Regions from separate parts of the Amycolatopsis mediterranei genome, predicted to be linked through region 2. Evidence: riboswitches for the same ligand, from Rfam matches in the RefSeq annotation. Region 2 holds a riboswitch; the other holds the start of a gene.
What was found. Region 2 has a riboswitch for glycine ahead of gcvP (aminomethyl-transferring glycine dehydrogenase). Riboswitches for the same ligand answer to the same signal wherever they lie in the genome.
Positions count from the first base shown of each region.

Region 1: another riboswitch for glycine. It lies ahead of gcvP (aminomethyl-transferring glycine dehydrogenase); the one in region 2 lies ahead of gcvP (aminomethyl-transferring glycine dehydrogenase).

Region 1 covers NZ_CP100416.1:5,796,969-5,805,004, reverse strand. Annotated here, with positions in the region: gene ISP_RS26000 (hypothetical protein) at 179-391, shown strand; gene ISP_RS25995 (CDP-alcohol phosphatidyltransferase family protein) at 513-1,130, shown strand; gene gcvH (glycine cleavage system protein GcvH) at 1,224-1,610, shown strand; gene garA (glycogen accumulation regulator GarA) at 1,747-2,211, shown strand; gene ftsR (transcriptional regulator FtsR) at 2,208-2,954, shown strand; gene ISP_RS25975 (bifunctional nuclease family protein) at 3,171-3,644, shown strand; gene ISP_RS25970 (MerR family transcriptional regulator) at 3,687-4,082, shown strand; gene trxA (thioredoxin) at 4,095-4,430, shown strand; gene ISP_RS25960 (TetR/AcrR family transcriptional regulator) at 4,411-5,043, opposite strand; gene ISP_RS25955 (MerR family transcriptional regulator) at 5,324-5,902, shown strand; glycine riboswitch at 5,945-6,043, shown strand; gene gcvP (aminomethyl-transferring glycine dehydrogenase) at 6,355-8,036, shown strand, end outside.
Region 2 covers NZ_CP100416.1:2,035,012-2,043,047, reverse strand. Annotated here, with positions in the region: gene gcvH (glycine cleavage system protein GcvH) at 1-371, opposite strand, end outside; gene gcvT (glycine cleavage system aminomethyltransferase GcvT) at 384-1,475, opposite strand; gene gcvP (aminomethyl-transferring glycine dehydrogenase) at 1,479-4,328, opposite strand; glycine riboswitch at 4,483-4,576, opposite strand; gene ISP_RS09700 (helix-turn-helix domain-containing protein) at 4,655-5,959, opposite strand; gene ISP_RS09695 (hypothetical protein) at 6,032-6,229, shown strand; gene ISP_RS09690 (3-oxoacyl-ACP reductase) at 6,226-6,993, opposite strand; gene ISP_RS09685 (aldehyde dehydrogenase family protein) at 6,993-8,036, opposite strand, start outside.

The DNA of each region.
Region 1 (8,036 bases), 3.8 Mb from region 2:
ACGTCCACAATGGACGATTAACATCCCGTTCACGCTCCGAAACCTCCCGCAGTCATCAAGAATCGATCGGTCTAATTCGCGCCGCGACGGTTAACAATCCGGCCCCGCGCGCCGAAGATCTTGGTGGAGGCCGAAGGGCTTCCCCGTCCCGAATCCCCGTCCCGAATCCGTGAGAGCGATGAACGCCGACGCTGTGACCAGCACCGAAGACCCGTCCAGTCCGCCGACCGTCCCGAGCACCGTGGTCTGGTGCTGCGGCCGCCCCTACGTCCTCGAGGGCCGAGCCGGCCGCGCCCGCTGGATGGGCACCGACTACCGGGGCCGCCCGGAGTCGCTGACCAGCGCCGAACTGCAGCGACGCGGGTGGAGCCACCGCCGCCGCGCGAGCTGATCCGATCCAGGCCACGGGGGCCCGGCCGGCCCGAGGGGTGCGGGCCGGGCTGCCCCGCCGGCCGTCACACCGGCGTGCCACCACCGGGCGGCCCGGGCCCGTGCCGCTGTTTAATGGCCCGGTGAGCACAGCCGCCCCCGAACCCGCCGCTCAGGCCGGTGCCGAGCCGTCGTTGCTGCGGCAGGCCCTGAACGTCCCCAACATCCTCTCCCTGCTGCGGCTGGCCGGGGTCCCCGTCTTCCTCTGGCTGCTGCTCGGCCCGCAAGAAGACGGCTGGGCGCTCGCCCTGCTCGTGTTCAGCGCCCTGACCGACTGGCTCGACGGCAAGCTCGCCCGCTGGCTCAACCAGATGTCCCGGCTCGGGCAGCTGCTCGACCCGGCCGCGGACCGGCTGTACATCCTGGCCACCCTCGTCGCCTTCCTCGTGCGCGGCATCATCCCGTGGTGGGTCGTCGTCCCCCTGGTCCTGCGGGAGGCCGTGCTCGGCGTCTGCGTCGTCACCCTGCGCCGCCGCGGCTTCGCGCCGCCCGAGGTCACCTACATCGGGAAGGGAGCCACCTTCGTCCTGATGTACGCCTTCCCGTTCCTGCTGCTCGCGCAGGGCGGCTCGGACGTCGCCGCGGTCGCGCGGCCGATCGGCTACGCCTTCACCATCTGGGGCGCCGTCCTCTACGTCTGGTCCGGCGTGCTCTACGTCGTGCAGGCGCGCAACGCCCTGCGCGGCACCGGAGCGGAATGAGCTTCGGCCGGGTCGTGGCGGGCGGCTGGGCCGTGTGGGTGTAAGACTTCGCCCAACACTTTTCGCCAGTGAGGGCATGAAAGGGGACCGGCGTTGTCCGCTCCTGAAGAGCTTCGCTACACCGAGGAACACGAGTGGGTCGCCACCCGCGGCGAGGACACCCTCGTGCGCGTCGGCATCACCGAGTACGCGCAGGACCAGCTCGGCGACGTCGTGTTCGTCGACCTGCCCGACGTCGGCAGGCAGGTGAGCGCGGGCGACGTCTTCGGCGAGGTCGAGTCGACCAAGAGCGTCTCCGAGCTGTTCGCGCCGGTCGACGGGGAGGTCGTGGCCGTCAACGACGCCGTCGCCGACTCGCCCGAGCTGATCAACAGCGATCCCTACGGCGAGGGCTGGCTGATCGAGATCCGGCTCGACGACCCGGCGGGCCTGGAAGCCCTGCTCGAAGCCGAGGCGTACGACGCCCTGACCAAGGGCTGAACCCCGCGCCCACCCGGTCGGACCAGCACTGCGCCGGTTCGGGGAGCCGGGGCTCGGAGAATCGATCAGGCACGGTACGTTGGCAGCTACACGTTCTTGAGTACTGGCAACACAGCATGTGTGGAGGAGAGCTCAGGTGAGCACGAACGACGGGCCCGGCGGCGTTCCCCCGGAGCAGTCTCCGGAGCGGACCTCTGTCTTCCGGGCCGACTTCCTGGCCGAAGCCGAAGGCCGCGAGCCCGCCCCGGAAGCCCCGGTCCAGGGTGTCGACGCCCTGCCCCCGGGTTCTGCCCTGCTGGTCGTGAAGCGCGGGCCGAACGCGGGTTCGCGGTTCCTGCTCGACCGCGACACCACCAGCGCCGGGCGGCACCCGGACAGCGACATCTTCCTCGACGACGTCACCGTCTCCCGCCGGCACGCCGAATTCCGGCGTGAGGGCGGCGAGTTCGTCGTCATCGACGTCGGCAGCCTCAACGGCACCTACGTCAACCGCGAGCCGGTCGACCAGGCGGTGCTCGCCGGCGGCGACGAGGTGCAGATCGGGAAGTTCCGCCTGGTCTTCCTGACCGGCCCGGGGCACGGGGGCCAGGGGGCGCAGTGACGGCGGCCGGGCGGCCACAGAACCACGGGTTGAGCATCGGGGCGGTCCTCGCGCAGCTGCGCGGCGACTTCCCCGATGTCACCATCTCCAAGATCCGGTTCCTCGAAGCGGAAGGCCTGGTCCAACCGGGCCGGACGCCGTCGGGCTACCGGCAGTTCGCCGCGGCGGACGTGGAGCGATTGAGGTTCGTCCTGGCCGCCCAGCGGGATCACTACCTCCCGCTGAAGGTCATCAAGGAACAGCTGGACGCGGCGGACTCGGGGGTCGCGCCCGCCGCGGCGCTGCCCCGCCCGCCGCGCCGGCTGGTGCCGATCGACGCGCCGGCGGAGAACGTCGGCCTGCCCGTGGCGGACGACTTCACCGCGGGCAAGGAACTGCGCCTGACCCAGGAGGAGCTCCTGGAGCAGGCCGGCATCGACGCGCCGGTCCTGGCCGAGCTGCAGCAGTACGGCCTGGTCCGGCCCGGTCCCGCCGGGTTCTTCGATCCGGACGCGGTCCTGGTCGCCCGGACGGTCAAGGCGATGACCGAATTCGGGATCGAGCCGAGACACCTGCGTGCCTTCCGCGCCGCGGCCGACCGCGAGGTCGGGCTGCTGGAGCAGATCGTGACGCCGGTGTACCGGCACCGCGACCCGGAAGCCAAGGCGCGGGCCGACGAGGTGGTGCGGGAGCTGGCGGCGCTGTCGGTGACCCTGCACACGCTCCTCGTCAAGGCCGGAATCCGCGGCGTCTCCGGGTGTTGATCGATAACGGGGCAGTGAGATCCTCTTTTCGGTCCCATGTCAATGACTGAATGTTCGGCACCGCATGCCGTACCGTGAAGGCACGGGTTTGCGGCAGGCGAACCGAGAGAGTCCGGACAGCGAGCACAGCGCACGGATGACGGGTAGCGTCGGGAGTATGGGCGTGAAGCCGGTTCAGCGCTGCAGCCCGTGTGCACGAGAGGGAGGCGAAGCCCGATGAGCGAAATGCGCGTCGTCGGTGTGCGGGTCGAGCTGCCCGCGAATCAGCCGATCTTGTTGCTGCGGGAGACCGAAGGTGAACGGTACCTGCCGATCTGGATCGGCTCGGTCGAAGCCACCGCCATCGCCTTGGAGCAGCAGGGGGTCCGCCCCGCCCGCCCGCTCACGCATGACCTGCTGAAAGAGGTCATCGGAGCGCTCGGCCGGGAGCTGGAGCAGGTCGTCATCACCGACCTGAAGGAGGGCACGTTCTTCGCGGAGCTCGTGTTCGACGGCGACATCCGGGTGTCCGCCCGGCCGAGCGACTCGGTCGCGCTGGCCCTGCGGATCGGCGTCCCCATCCACGCCGTGGATTCGGTGCTGGAGGAAGCCGGCCTCATCATCCCGGACGAGCAGGAGGACGAGGTCGAGAAGTTCCGCGAGTTCCTCGACTCCGTGTCGCCCGAAGACTTCCGCGGAGCCGATACGTAAGAACTTGCCTTGACGCGGACGTCAACGTCTAGCGTCGATGGCATGCGGATCGGAGAACTTGCGCAGCGCACGGGTACCACTACCCGTGCGCTGCGGTTTTACGAGGACCAAGGCCTCCTGACGGCCCGGCGCTCGGCCAACGGCTACCGCGACTACGGCGAGGACGACCTCCAGCTGGTCAAGGAGATCCAGACCCTCCAGACGGTCGGCCTGACCCTCGAGGAGACGCGCCCCTTCGTCGAGTGCCTGCGCAGCGGCCACGAAACCGGCGACGCGTGCGCGAACTCCATCGAGGTGTACCGGCGCAAGCTCGAAGAAGCCGACGCGCTACTCGCCCGGCTCGGCGGCATCCGCGGCGAACTGGCCGCGAAACTCGCCGCCGCCCTGGCGCGGCAGGCGCCCGATCCGTGTGTCGTTCCCGATTCCCCACGCGCCTGATAGGAGCCCGCCATGTCCGAGGTTGCTGACATCTCCGACGCGACTTTCACCGAAGTCCTCGGCAGCGACGTCCCCGTGCTCGTCGAGTTCTGGGCCACCTGGTGCGGCCCGTGCCGGATGGTCGGCCCGGTGCTCGCGCAGCTGGCCGCCGAGCGTGCCGGCGAGCTTGCCGTCCGCAAGATCAACGCCGACGAGAACCCGGAGACCACCCGCGCCTACCAGGTCATGTCGCTGCCGACGATGATCCTCTTCCGCGGCGGCGAGCCGGTCGAGACGATCGTCGGCGCGTTCCCGAAGGCGCGCATCGAAGACCGGCTCGACCGGGTCCTCAAGGCGCCGTCGCTTTGACGAACGTGTCCGCCACTTCGCGCCCGTACGTTTCGAGGTCCAGCGAAGGGTCGGCCGCGTAGGCCGCGGCGACACCGTCGATGGCCTGCGCGATCGACATCGCCATCACCTCGGGCGTGAACGCGCCGAAGGTGCCCTCGGCCTGGCCCTGCTTGAGCTGCCGGGCCAGTCCGTGCACCCGCAGGTCGTCGACCAGCACCTTCGTCATCACCCAGCCGTCGGCGTCGTCGGCGTTGGCGGCCAGCTCCGACAGTGCCCGGACGCACTCCGGGTAAGCCCGCAGGAAGGCGATCGACGTCTCGATGTGCGCCCGCAGGTAGCCGCGCCGGTCGGCCGGGTCGAGCCCGCCGCCGGTGCGTTCGGTGAGGAACTCGCCCTTCGTCATGACGACCGTGCTGAGCACGGCCTGCATCAGGCCGGCCTTGTTCGTGAAGTGGTACGAGATCAGCCGGGTGCTGCTGAGCCCGGCGCGCTCCTTGATCTTGGCGAAGGTCGTCCGGCGGTAGCCGAGGTCGGCCAGGACGCCGATGGTCGCGCCGATGATCTGCGCCCGGCGCGCGGCCTCGGTGGGGCCGAGGCCCAGTTCGGCCATGAGGTCGGTGTTTACTTGCATGAGTAAAAGTTACTCGGCTGAGTAAAAAATGTCCACCGGGTTTGACGAGCCACGGGCGGGGGTACGGCGAACGGCTCAAAGGCTCATCCGACCGTTGAGCCTTGCCGCGCGTCGCGTTGACCGGTGTTCTCCTGGCGCTTACCGTCGAAGGAGGTAAATCGCCACGGTGTGATTCACGGTCTGGGGCCGGACCGTGGCGGTTGATCTCCGGTGGGTCCCACTCCTGGGACTCCTCCGGCTGTCATTCGCCGGCCGCCAGGTCGGGCGAGGGGAGGCTTGCGTGGTCGAGGCTGGTTCCGAGAAGCAGCCTGTCGAGGTCGCGACTGGTGAGCAGGGGGAACTGTTCCCCGACGACTCGCTGCCCGACGAGCTGGTGGGTTACCGGGGTCCGGCGGCGTGCCAGATCGCCGGCATCACCTACCGCCAGCTCGACTACTGGGCCCGGACCAAACTGGTCGCGCCCAGCATCCGCACCGCGCACGGCTCCGGCTCGCAGCGGCTGTACTCCTTCAAGGACATCCTGGTCCTCAAGGTCGTCAAGCGGCTCCTGGACACCGGCGTCTCGCTCCAGAACATCCGGGTCGCCGTCGACCACCTGCGCGTCCGCGGCGTCCGCGACCTGGCCCGGGTCACGCTGTTCTCCGACGGCACCACGGTGTACGAGTGCACCTCGCCGGAGGAGATCGTCGACCTGCTCCAGGGCGGTCAGGGTGTCTTCGGCATCGCCGTCAGCGGCGCGATGCAGGAGATCAGCGGCACCATCCACGAGTTCCCGGCCGAACGCGCCGACGGCGGCATCGTCGAGACGCACCAACCGGACGAACTCACCCAGCGCCGCAACGCCCGCAAGACCGGTTGATCACCACTGCGGCAGACAGAGTAAGGTTCCCCGTGCGGTCGACGAATCCGCGCGGGAGAGTCCGAGCCACACCTTGAGCTCGGCGCCGAAGGAGCAAGTCCTCCCCGGAACCTCTCAGGCACCCTGGACCGCGCGGACGAGACGCCTCTGGAAAGCGGGTCGTCAGGACACAGCCTGATGGCCCCGCCGACGGTGCAAGCCCGGTTCAACCACGCGGGCGAAACTCTCAGGCGCCCCTCGGGGTCAGACAGAGCGGGGAGGGTTCCTCCGGGTTTGGGCGAGTTCTGCTCGCGAAAAGCGCTCGCCCGAACCCTTCGGAGTGTCTTGTGGGGGTGCAACCCCCACACCCCGCCCGGCGGGCTCCGCCCCCGGACCCCCGCGGTGGTCGCCTTCCGCTCGTCCGTCCGTTCTAGAGTCGGTCGGTAATGCCCCGCTGTCCCCAGGAGGCCGTCGTGGATCCGTCACTCGCCTCCCTGGAACAGGGCCTTCCCTTCGCCGACCGGCACATCGGGCCCGGCCCGGCCGAACTGCGCCATATCCTCGAAGTCATCGGCGTCGCCTCCCTCGACGAACTCGCCGAACGGGCCGTGCCGCCGTCGCTGCGGGAATCCGCGCAGCCGCTCGAGCTGCCGCCTGCCGCGTCCGAAGCGCAGGCCCTCGCCGAACTCCGTGAACTGGCCGGGCGCAACCGGCTGACCGCCCCGATGATCGGGCTCGGCTACCACGACACCGTCACCCCGCCCGTCATCCGGCGCAACGTGCTCGAGAACCCGGCCTGGTACACCGCCTACACGCCCTACCAGCCCGAGATCTCCCAGGGGCGGCTCGAAGCGCTGCTCAACTTCCAGACCGTGATCGCGGACCTGACCGGGCTCCCCGTCGCGAACGCGTCCCTGCTCGACGAGGCCACCGCGGCCGCCGAGGCGATGACCCTGGTGCGCCGCGCCGGCCGCGGCACGTCCTCCCGGTTCGTCGTCGACGAAGACACCCTGCCGCAGACCCTCGCCGTGCTGCGGACCCGGGCCGAGCCGCTGGGCATCGAACTGGTCGTCGAAGACCTCTCCCAGGGCCTGACCGGGCTCGGGCTCGGCGGCGACTTCTTCGGCGTGCTCCTGTCCTGCCCCGGCGCGTCCGGTGCGGTCCGGGAGCTCGACCACACCATCGGCGAGGCCAAGAAGCACGGCGCGGCCGTGATCGTCGCCGCCGACCCGCTCGCCCTCACCCTGCTGCGGCCGCCCGGCGAGCTCGGCGCCGACGTCGCCGTCGGCTCGACCCAGCGGTTCGGTGTCCCGCTCGGCTTCGGCGGCCCGCACGCCGCCTACCTCGCCGTGCGAAAAGGGTTCGAACGGCAGCTGCCCGGCCGGCTGGTCGGCGTCTCGAAGGACGCAGACGGCGCGCCCGCGTACCGGCTCGCCCTGCAGACGCGCGAGCAGCACATCCGCCGCGAGAAGGCGACGTCGAACATCTGCACCGCCCAGGTCCTGCCGGCCGTGCTGGCTTCGATGTACGCGGTGTACCACGGACCCGGCGGGCTGCGTTCGATCGCGCTGCGGGCCCACCGGATGGCCACCGTGCTGGCCGCCGGCCTCGCCGAGGGCGGTGTCGACGTCGTGCACGGCGAGTTCTTCGACACGGTCGTCGCGGCGGTGCCCGGCCGCGCGGACACGGTCGTCGCCGCGGCCCGCGACCTCGGCGTCTCCCTGCGCCGGATCGACGACGACCACGTCGGCATCGCCTGCGACGAAACCACCACCCGAGAGCGGCTTTCCTGCGTGTGGAAGGCGTGCGGCGTCTCGGTGTCCGATGTGGACGGACTGGACGCGGACACCGCGGACGCGCTCCCGGCGCCGCTGCGGCGCACGAGCGAGTTCCTCACCCATCCGGTGTTCCACGCGCACCGCTCCGAAACCGCGATGCTGCGCTACCTGCGGCGGCTGGCGGACTCCGACGTCGCCCTCGACCGCAGCATGATCCCGCTGGGCTCGTGCACCATGAAGCTCAACGCCACCGCGGAGATGGAGCCGATCAGCTGGCCGGAGTTCGCCGGGCTGCACCCGTTCGCCCCGGCCGAAGACGCCGCCGGGCTGCTGACCGTGGCCGCCGACCTGAGCGCCTGGCTCGCCCGGATCACCGG
Region 2 (8,036 bases):
TCCTGGGTGAGCTGGGCGTACGCGGCGGCGTCGAGCAGGTCCGGCACGTCCCCGGTCAGACGCACCTTCAGCAGCCATCCTTCGGTGTAGGGGTCGGAGTTGATGACCTCGGGGGTGTCCGATGTGGTGCCGTTCACCTCGACGACCTCGCCGGAGACCGGCGCGTACAGCTCGCTGACCGACTTGGTCGACTCGACCTCGCCGAACACCTCGCCGGCGGTGATGGCCGAGCCCGCGTCGGGCAGCTGGACGAACACGATGTCACCGAGCGATTCGGCGGCGAAGGCGGTGATCCCGACGGTGGCCACGCCGTCCTCGACCTTCAGCCACTCGTGTTCCTTGGTGTACTGCAGGTTCTCGGGGATGCTCACAGGGAAAAGTCCTTACGCGCGGGAGTAGAAGGGCAGGGCGACGACCTCGACGGGCTCGATCCTGCCCCGGATGTCGACGGAGAGCTCGGTGCCGGGCTCGGCGTACGCCCGATCGACGTACGCCATGGCGATCGGGTAACCCAGCGTCGGCGACAGGGCGCCGCTGGTGACCTCGCCGATTTCGGTGTCGCCGGCCAGCACCGCGTAGCCGTGCCGCGGCGCACGACGACCGGCGCCCTTGAGCCCCACCCGCACGCGCGGAACGTCCTGCTTGGACCGCTCTTCCAGGGCCGCGCGGCCGACGAAGTCGCCCGGCTTCTCGAACTTGACCACGCGGCCGAGCCCGGCTTCGAACGGGCTCTGCCCGACGGTGAGTTCGTTGCCGTACAACGGCATCCCGGCTTCGAGGCGCAGCGTGTCGCGGCAGGCGAGGCCCGCCGGGACCAGGCCGTGCGGCTCGCCGGCCTCCAGGAGCAGCCGCCACAACGCGGGTGCCTCGTCGGCGTCGACGAACAGCTCGAAGCCGTCCTCGCCGGTGTAACCGGTGCGGGCGAGCAGGACGTCGTGGCCCTTCACCGACGCCGGGACGCTGGCGTAGTACTTCAGCGCGTCCAGGTCCGCGTCGGTGACGGCGCTCAGGATCTCGACGGCCTTCGGGCCCTGGACGGCGATCAGCGCGGTGGTCTCGGACCGGTCGTCGACGACGGCGTCGAAGCCCGCGACCCGCTCTTCCAGGGCGTCCGCGACGACCTGCGCGTTGCCCGCGTTCGCGACGACCAGGTAGTGCTCGTCGGCCAGGCGGTAGACGACCAGGTCGTCCAGCACACCCCCGGACTCGTTGCAGATCATCGTGTACCGCGCCCGGCCCGGCTTGACGCCGGTCAGGTTGCCGACCAGCGCGAAGTCCAGGACGTCCGCCGCCTGCTTGCCGGTGACGTGGATTTCGGCCATGTGCGACAGGTCGAACAGCCCGGCCGCCTCGCGGACGGCCTTGTGCTCGGCCAGCTCGCTGGCGTAGCGGACCGGCATCGACCAGCCGGCGAAGTCGGTGAACAGCGCACCGAGTCCCTTGTGGACTCCGTGCAAGGAAGTTTCGCGTGACACGGGTCAGCCTTCGTAAGCGTTGAGGGGCGGGCAGGAGCACACGAGGTTACGGTCACCGCGGGCGCCGTCGATGCGACGCACCGGGGGCCAGTACTTGTTCTTGCGCGAAACACCCGCCGGGTACACGGCCAGCTCGCGGCTGTACGGCTTGTCCCATTCCCCGACCAGCGTCTCCGCGGTGTGCGGGGCTCCGCGCAGCGGCGACTCCTCCGCGCTCCAGCGACCCTGCGCGACCTCGTCGATCTCGGCGCGGATGGCGATCATCGCGTCGCAGAACCGGTCGATCTCGCCCAGGTCCTCGGACTCGGTCGGCTCGACCATCAGCGTGCCCGCGACCGGGAACGACATCGTCGGCGCGTGGAAGCCGTAGTCGATGAGCCGCTTGGCGACGTCGTCGACCGTCACGCCGGTCTCCTTGGTGATCTGGCGCAGGTCGAGGATGCACTCGTGGGCGACCAGGCCGTCCTGGCCCGTGTAGAGCACCGGGTAGTGCGGCGCCAGGCGCGAAGCGACGTAGTTCGCGGCCAGCACGGCGACCTCGGTGGCCGCGGTCAGGCCGGGCGCGCCCATCATCCGGACGTAGGCCCAGGAAATCGGCAGGATCGACGCCGAGCCGTAGGGGGCGCCGCTGATCGGGCCGACCCCGGTTTCCGGGCCGGCGGCCGCCAGCAGCGGGTGGTTCGGCAGGTAGGGCGCGAGGTGCGCGCGCACCGCGACCGGGCCGACGCCGGGGCCACCGCCGCCGTGCGGGATGCAGAACGTCTTGTGCAGGTTCAGGTGCGAGACGTCGCCGCCGAACTCGCCCGGCTTGGCCAGCCCGAGCAGGGCGTTGAGGTTCGCGCCGTCGACGTACACCTGGCCGCCGCCGTCGTGGACGATCTTGGCCAGCTCGTCGATGTCGTGCTCGTACACGCCGTGCGTGGACGGGTACGTCACCATGATCGCGGCGAGCGTGTCCCGGTGGGCGTCCACCTTGGCCCGCAGGTCGGCGAGGTCGACGTTGCCCTCGTCGGTGCACTTGACGACGACCACGCGCATCCCGGCGAGCACCGCGGACGCGGCGTTGGTGCCGTGCGCCGACGACGGGATCAGGCAGACGTCACGGGCTTCGTCGCCGTTCGCGCGGTGGTAGGCGCGGATCGCGAGAAGGCCGGCCAGCTCGCCCTGGCTGCCCGCGTTCGGCTGCAGCGACACCTTGTCGTAGCCGGTGACCTCGGCCAGCCAGTCGGCCAGCTGCGCCACCAGCGTGTGGTACCCGGCAGCGTCCTCGGCCGGCGCGAACGGGTGGATGCCCGCGAACTCGCGCCAGCTGATCGGCTCCATCTCGGTGGTGGCGTTGAGCTTCATCGTGCAGGAGCCGAGCGGGATCATGCCGCGGTCGAGCGCGTAATCCTGGTCGGCCAGGCGACGCAGGTAGCGCAGCATCGCCGTCTCGGAGCGGTGGGTGCCGAAGACCTCGTGGCCCATGAAGCCGCTCTCGCGGGCCAGGCCGTTGGGCAGCGCAGTGTTTTCCGGCAGGGCGGGGCCGTCTTGGATGTCTTCGTCGACCCCGAACGCGCGCAGGACCTTCGCGGCGATGGCGGGGGTGCTGACCTCGTCGAAGGCGACCCGGACGTGGTCGGCGTCGACGTGCCCGAGGTTGATCCCGGCCTCGCGAGCCGCCGCGTGGATCTCGGCGGCCTGGCCGGGGACGTGCGCCACGACGGTGTCGAAGAACGACTCGTGCACGACCTCGACGCCGGTCCGGCGCAGGGCGCCGGCGAAGCCCGCGGCGAGGCCGTGGACGCGCTGGGCGATCTTCTTCAGGCCGTCCGGACCGTGGTAGACCGCGTACATCGCGGCCAGCACGGCGGGCAGGACCTGCGCGGTGCAGATGTTGGACGTCGCCTTCTCGCGACGGATGTGCTGCTCACGCGTCTGCAGCGCGAGCCGGTAGGCGGAGTTGCCGTCGGCGTCGACCGAGACGCCGACGAGACGCCCGGGCAGCGACCGCTCGAGGCCGGAGCGGACCGACATGTACCCGGCGTGCGGGCCGCCGTAGCCGAGCGGGACGCCGAAGCGCTGGGTCGACCCGGCGGCGACGTCCGCGCCGAACTCGCCGGGCGAGGTGATCAGGGTGAGCGCGAGGAGGTCGGCGGCGACGGTGAACAGCGCGCCCGCGGCCTTCGCCGACTCGGAAATCGCGTGGTAGAAGCCGCGGCCGCGCAGCACGCCGGACGCGCCCGGGTACTGGACGACGACCCCGAAGAACTCGTCCGGCAGGCCGGTGAGCAGGTCGCGGACCTCGACCTCGATGCCCAGGGCCTCGACGCGGGTGCGCACGACGGCGATGGTCTGCGGCAGGCACTCGGCGTCGAGGACGACCTTGTTCGACTTGGACTTCGACGCGCGGCGCATGAGCGTGACGGCTTCGGCGACGGCGGTCGACTCGTCCAGCAGCGAGGCGTTCGCGGTGGCCAGGCCGGTCAGGTCGGCGACCATGGTCTGGAAGTTGAGGAGGGCTTCGAGCCGGCCCTGGGAGATCTCCGGCTGGTAGGGCGTGTACGCGGTGTACCAGGCCGGGTTCTCCAGCACGTTGCGGCGGATCACGCCGGGCGTGACGGTGTCGGAGTAGCCGAGGCCGATCATCTGCGTCATCGGCCGGTTGCGCGCGGCGAGGGCGCGCAGCTCCGCGGTGGCTTCCTCTTCGGACGCGGCGGGCGGGAGCCGCAGGTCACGGGTGGCGCGGATGGCGCTGGGGACGGCCGCGCCGACCAGGGCGTCCAGGCTGCCGTAGCCGCACTCGGCCAGCATCTTCGCGCGTTCGGCCTCGGACGGGCCGATGTGGCGGGCGTCGAACTGCGTAGAAGTGATCGGGAGCTCCTCGGGCCGGGCACCGGACAGAACGGTGCGCTGGGAACTCCCCCTCTGTCATGGCACCTGAGAGTTTCACCGTGCCGCTGGGAGAAGACACAGCACGGCTTTCACCTTGGGTGAGGCGCGGGTGCGCCTGCTTTCCAGAGTGGCCTCGCGCGAAGCGGTAGCGGGTACCTGAGAGATTCCGGGGAGTTTGCTCCTTCGGTGCCCCACCGACTTCGTGAGGGCTCTCCCGCCTCGGCTCGACGGCCCGATCTGCAGTTGTGGCAGTCACGGTACCCGGCGCGTCCCGCGGCCGTCTACTTCACCCGGCCAACACCACATCAGTCTGCGATCCCGCTGCGACCGGCTGCTCGCCGCACCACCTTCCCGGCCAGCGCCGGTGGGCGCCGCACCCTCCCCGAGGGCAGGACCAGGCGTTTCAGCGGCCCGCCCAGGGGTACCGGGGGCAGGCCCGCGCCCAGCAGGACCTGCTCGACGAGCTGCTCGGCGTGCCACGCCACCGAGTCGTTGAGCCGGTCCAGCGAGGGACGGTCGCCGTCGAAGACGTCGGCGTCGGCCAGGGTCACCTCGAAGTACGCACAGCCCGGCGGGACCGCAATCGCCTCCTCGATCGCGCGGGCGCCTTCCAAGGGGTCCGCGAACCCCGCCTCGAGCAGCGGCTCGCGGTAGATGCGGGCGGCGCGGGCGCGCATGCGGGGGCCGTAGCGGACCACGACCGGGAGCCGTCCGGCCAGATCCGGCACGGCCAGGCCGTGCAGCAGCATGATCGGCGGTACCGAGTGCACCAGCCGGGGCGCGGGTTCGGCCAGCTCACGAGCGGTGATCCGGACCCGGTCGGCCATCTCGTCCGGCAGGCCGAAGTAGCGGAAGTCGACGTTGCCGAACCCGAGGCCGTCGGCGACCAGCGAGGCCAGCAGCTCGCCGTAGCCCCAGATCGGCGACAGCACGACCACCGGCGGCGCGGAGACGACCGGCGACGGCACGGGCGGCCGCGTCGCCTCCTGCTCGGGCACCTGGATGACCAGCCGGGGCGGCTCGTGCCAGTCGTGCACCTCGGCGACCCGCCAGTACAGCCCGAGCGGCCGCCACAGCTCGCCGAGGACGTCGTGCTCGAGGATGCGGCGCACCTCGGCGTCGTCGTAGGGCAGGTCCCGCGGCGCCACGATCCCGACGTAGTGATGGTAGGTGATGCGGATCTCGTCGCCGCGGGTGGCGGACCGGATCCGGATCTCCCAGTCGATCGGCGACGCGGCGATGGCGTTCGCCACCTGCGTGCCGGGCGAGGAGTAGACCAGCACGGTGGCCTGGCGGAGGAACTGCCCGGCCTGGTCGATGCCCTCCCGCAGCGCCTTCGCCGCCTGGGCGACGTGCACCGGCGACGCCAGCGCGTCGGGCAGCACCCCGGCGACGCGCAGCAGCTCGGCCTCGCCGAGGCCGGTCACCTCGGCGAGCTGGGCCCAGTGGTCGAACACCGTCACCTTCGGCGCGTGCCGGTGCTCGATCCAGCTGCGCAGCGTCGACGTCGGGACGCCGATGCGCCGCGCGGCCTCGTCCAGGGAGAGACCGTGGGAGCGGATGCCGGCCCGGACCGCTTCCGCCCACTCGTCGGCGCGCCAGTGCGTCACCTCACAAAGCTAACGAAACCCGCTAGCTTTGCGCAGGGACAACCCGCCCACGGCGCTCCGACGCTGGTCACCATGACCACCACCGTCATCGCCCTGACCCTGATCGTCGGCGTGCTGACCTTCGCCGCCGGCGCCTTCCTGGCCTCGGAGATCGCCGTCCGCGTGCTGCGCCGCCGCGAAAAGCTCGTCTCGGAAGAACGCAAGAAGCTCAACGCCGCCTGGAGCTACCTGCGGGAAGTCTACGGCGTCAAGAAACCGACCAAGCGTTAGAGCGGGGTGACGTACGCGCCGGAGATGCCGCCGTCGACCAGGAACTGGGACGCCGTGATGAAGCTGGCGTCGTCGCTGGCCAGGAAGGCGACCGCGGCCGCGATCTCCTCCGGCTCGGCGAACCGGCCGACCGGCACGTGCACCAGCCGCCGCGCCGCGCGTTCGGGGTCCTTGGCGAACAGCTCCTTGAGCAGTGGGGTGTTCACCGGCCCCGGGCACAGCGCGTTGACGCGGATGTTCTCCCGCGCGAACTGCACCCCGAGCTCGCGGCTCATGGCGAGCACGCCACCCTTGGACGCGGTGTAGGAGATCTGCGAGGTCGCCGCGCCCATCACCGCCACGAACGACGCCGTGTTGATGATCGAGCCCTTGCCCTGGCGCTGCATGTGCGGCAGGACGGCCTTGCAGCAGTGGTACACCGACGTCAGGTTGACCCGCTGCACCCGCTCCCACGCCTCGATGCCGGTGGTGAGGATGGAGTCGTCCTCCGGCGGCGAGATGCCGGCGTTGTTGAAGGCGACGTCGACCGAGCCGAACTGCTCGACCGTGCTGTGGAACAGGTTCTCGACCTGCTCGGCGTCGGTGACGTCGGTCTGGATGAACGCGCCGCCGATCTCGTCGGCCGCGGCTTTGCCCGAATCCGGCGTCAGGTCCCCGATGACGACCTTCGCGCCTTCGCTCGCCAGACGGCGGGCCGAGGCGAGCCCGATGCCGCTCGCGCCGCCGGTGATGACCGCGACGCGGCCTTCGAAACGCTGGACCATTACTCCTCCGTGCTCAGAAAGACGTTCTTGGTTTCGGTGAACGCCGCGGCGGCGTCCGGGCCGAGCTCGCGGCCGAGGCCGGACTGCTTGAAGCCGCCGAACGGCGTCCAGTAGCGCACCGAAGAGTGCGAGTTCACCGAGAGGTTGCCGGCTTCGACGCCACGCGCGACCCGGAACGCGCGGCCGGCGTCGCGGGTCCAGATCGACCCGGACAGGCCGTACTCGGTCGCGTTGGCCATCCGGATCGCGTCGGCTTCCTCCGCGAACGGCACGACGGCGACGACCGGGCCGAAGACCTCCTCCGCCGCGACCGGGTGCCGCAGGTCCGGCGGGGTGAGGACGGTCGGCGGGAACCAGAAGCCGCGGCCCGCGGGGGCGGTGCCGCGGAACGCGACGGGCGCGTCGTCCGGCACGTAGGAGGCGACCTTCTCCCGGTGCGCGGCCGAGATCAGCGGCCCCATCTCGGTCTTCTCGTCGCCGGGGTCGCCGACGACGACGCCGTGCACCGCGGGTTCGAGCAGCTCCATGAACCGGTCGTACGCGCTCGCCTGCACCAGGATGAGCGAGCGGGCGCAGCAGTCCTGGCCGGCGTTGTCGAAGACGCCGTAGGGCGCGGTCGCCGCGGCTTTTTCCAGGTCGGAGTCGGCGAAGACGATGTTGGCGTTCTTGCCGCCCAGCTCCAGCGTCACGCGCTTCACCTGCGCCGCGCAGCCCGCCATGATCTGCTTGCCGACCTCGGTCGAGCCGGTGAACACGACCTTCCGCACGGCCGGGTGCTCGACGAACCGCTGCCCGACCACGGACCCCTTGCCGGGCAGCACCTGGAAGACGTCCTCCGGGATGCCCGCCTCGCGCGCCAGCTCGGCCAGCCGGATCGCGGTCAGCGGCGTCAGCTCGGCCGGTTTGAGGACGACGGTGTTCCCGGCGGCGAGCGCGGGCGCGAACCCCCAGCCGGCGATCGGCATCGGGAAGTTCCACGGCACGATCACGCCGACCACGCCCAGGGGCTCCTGGAAGGTGACGTTGATGCCGCCCGGCACCGG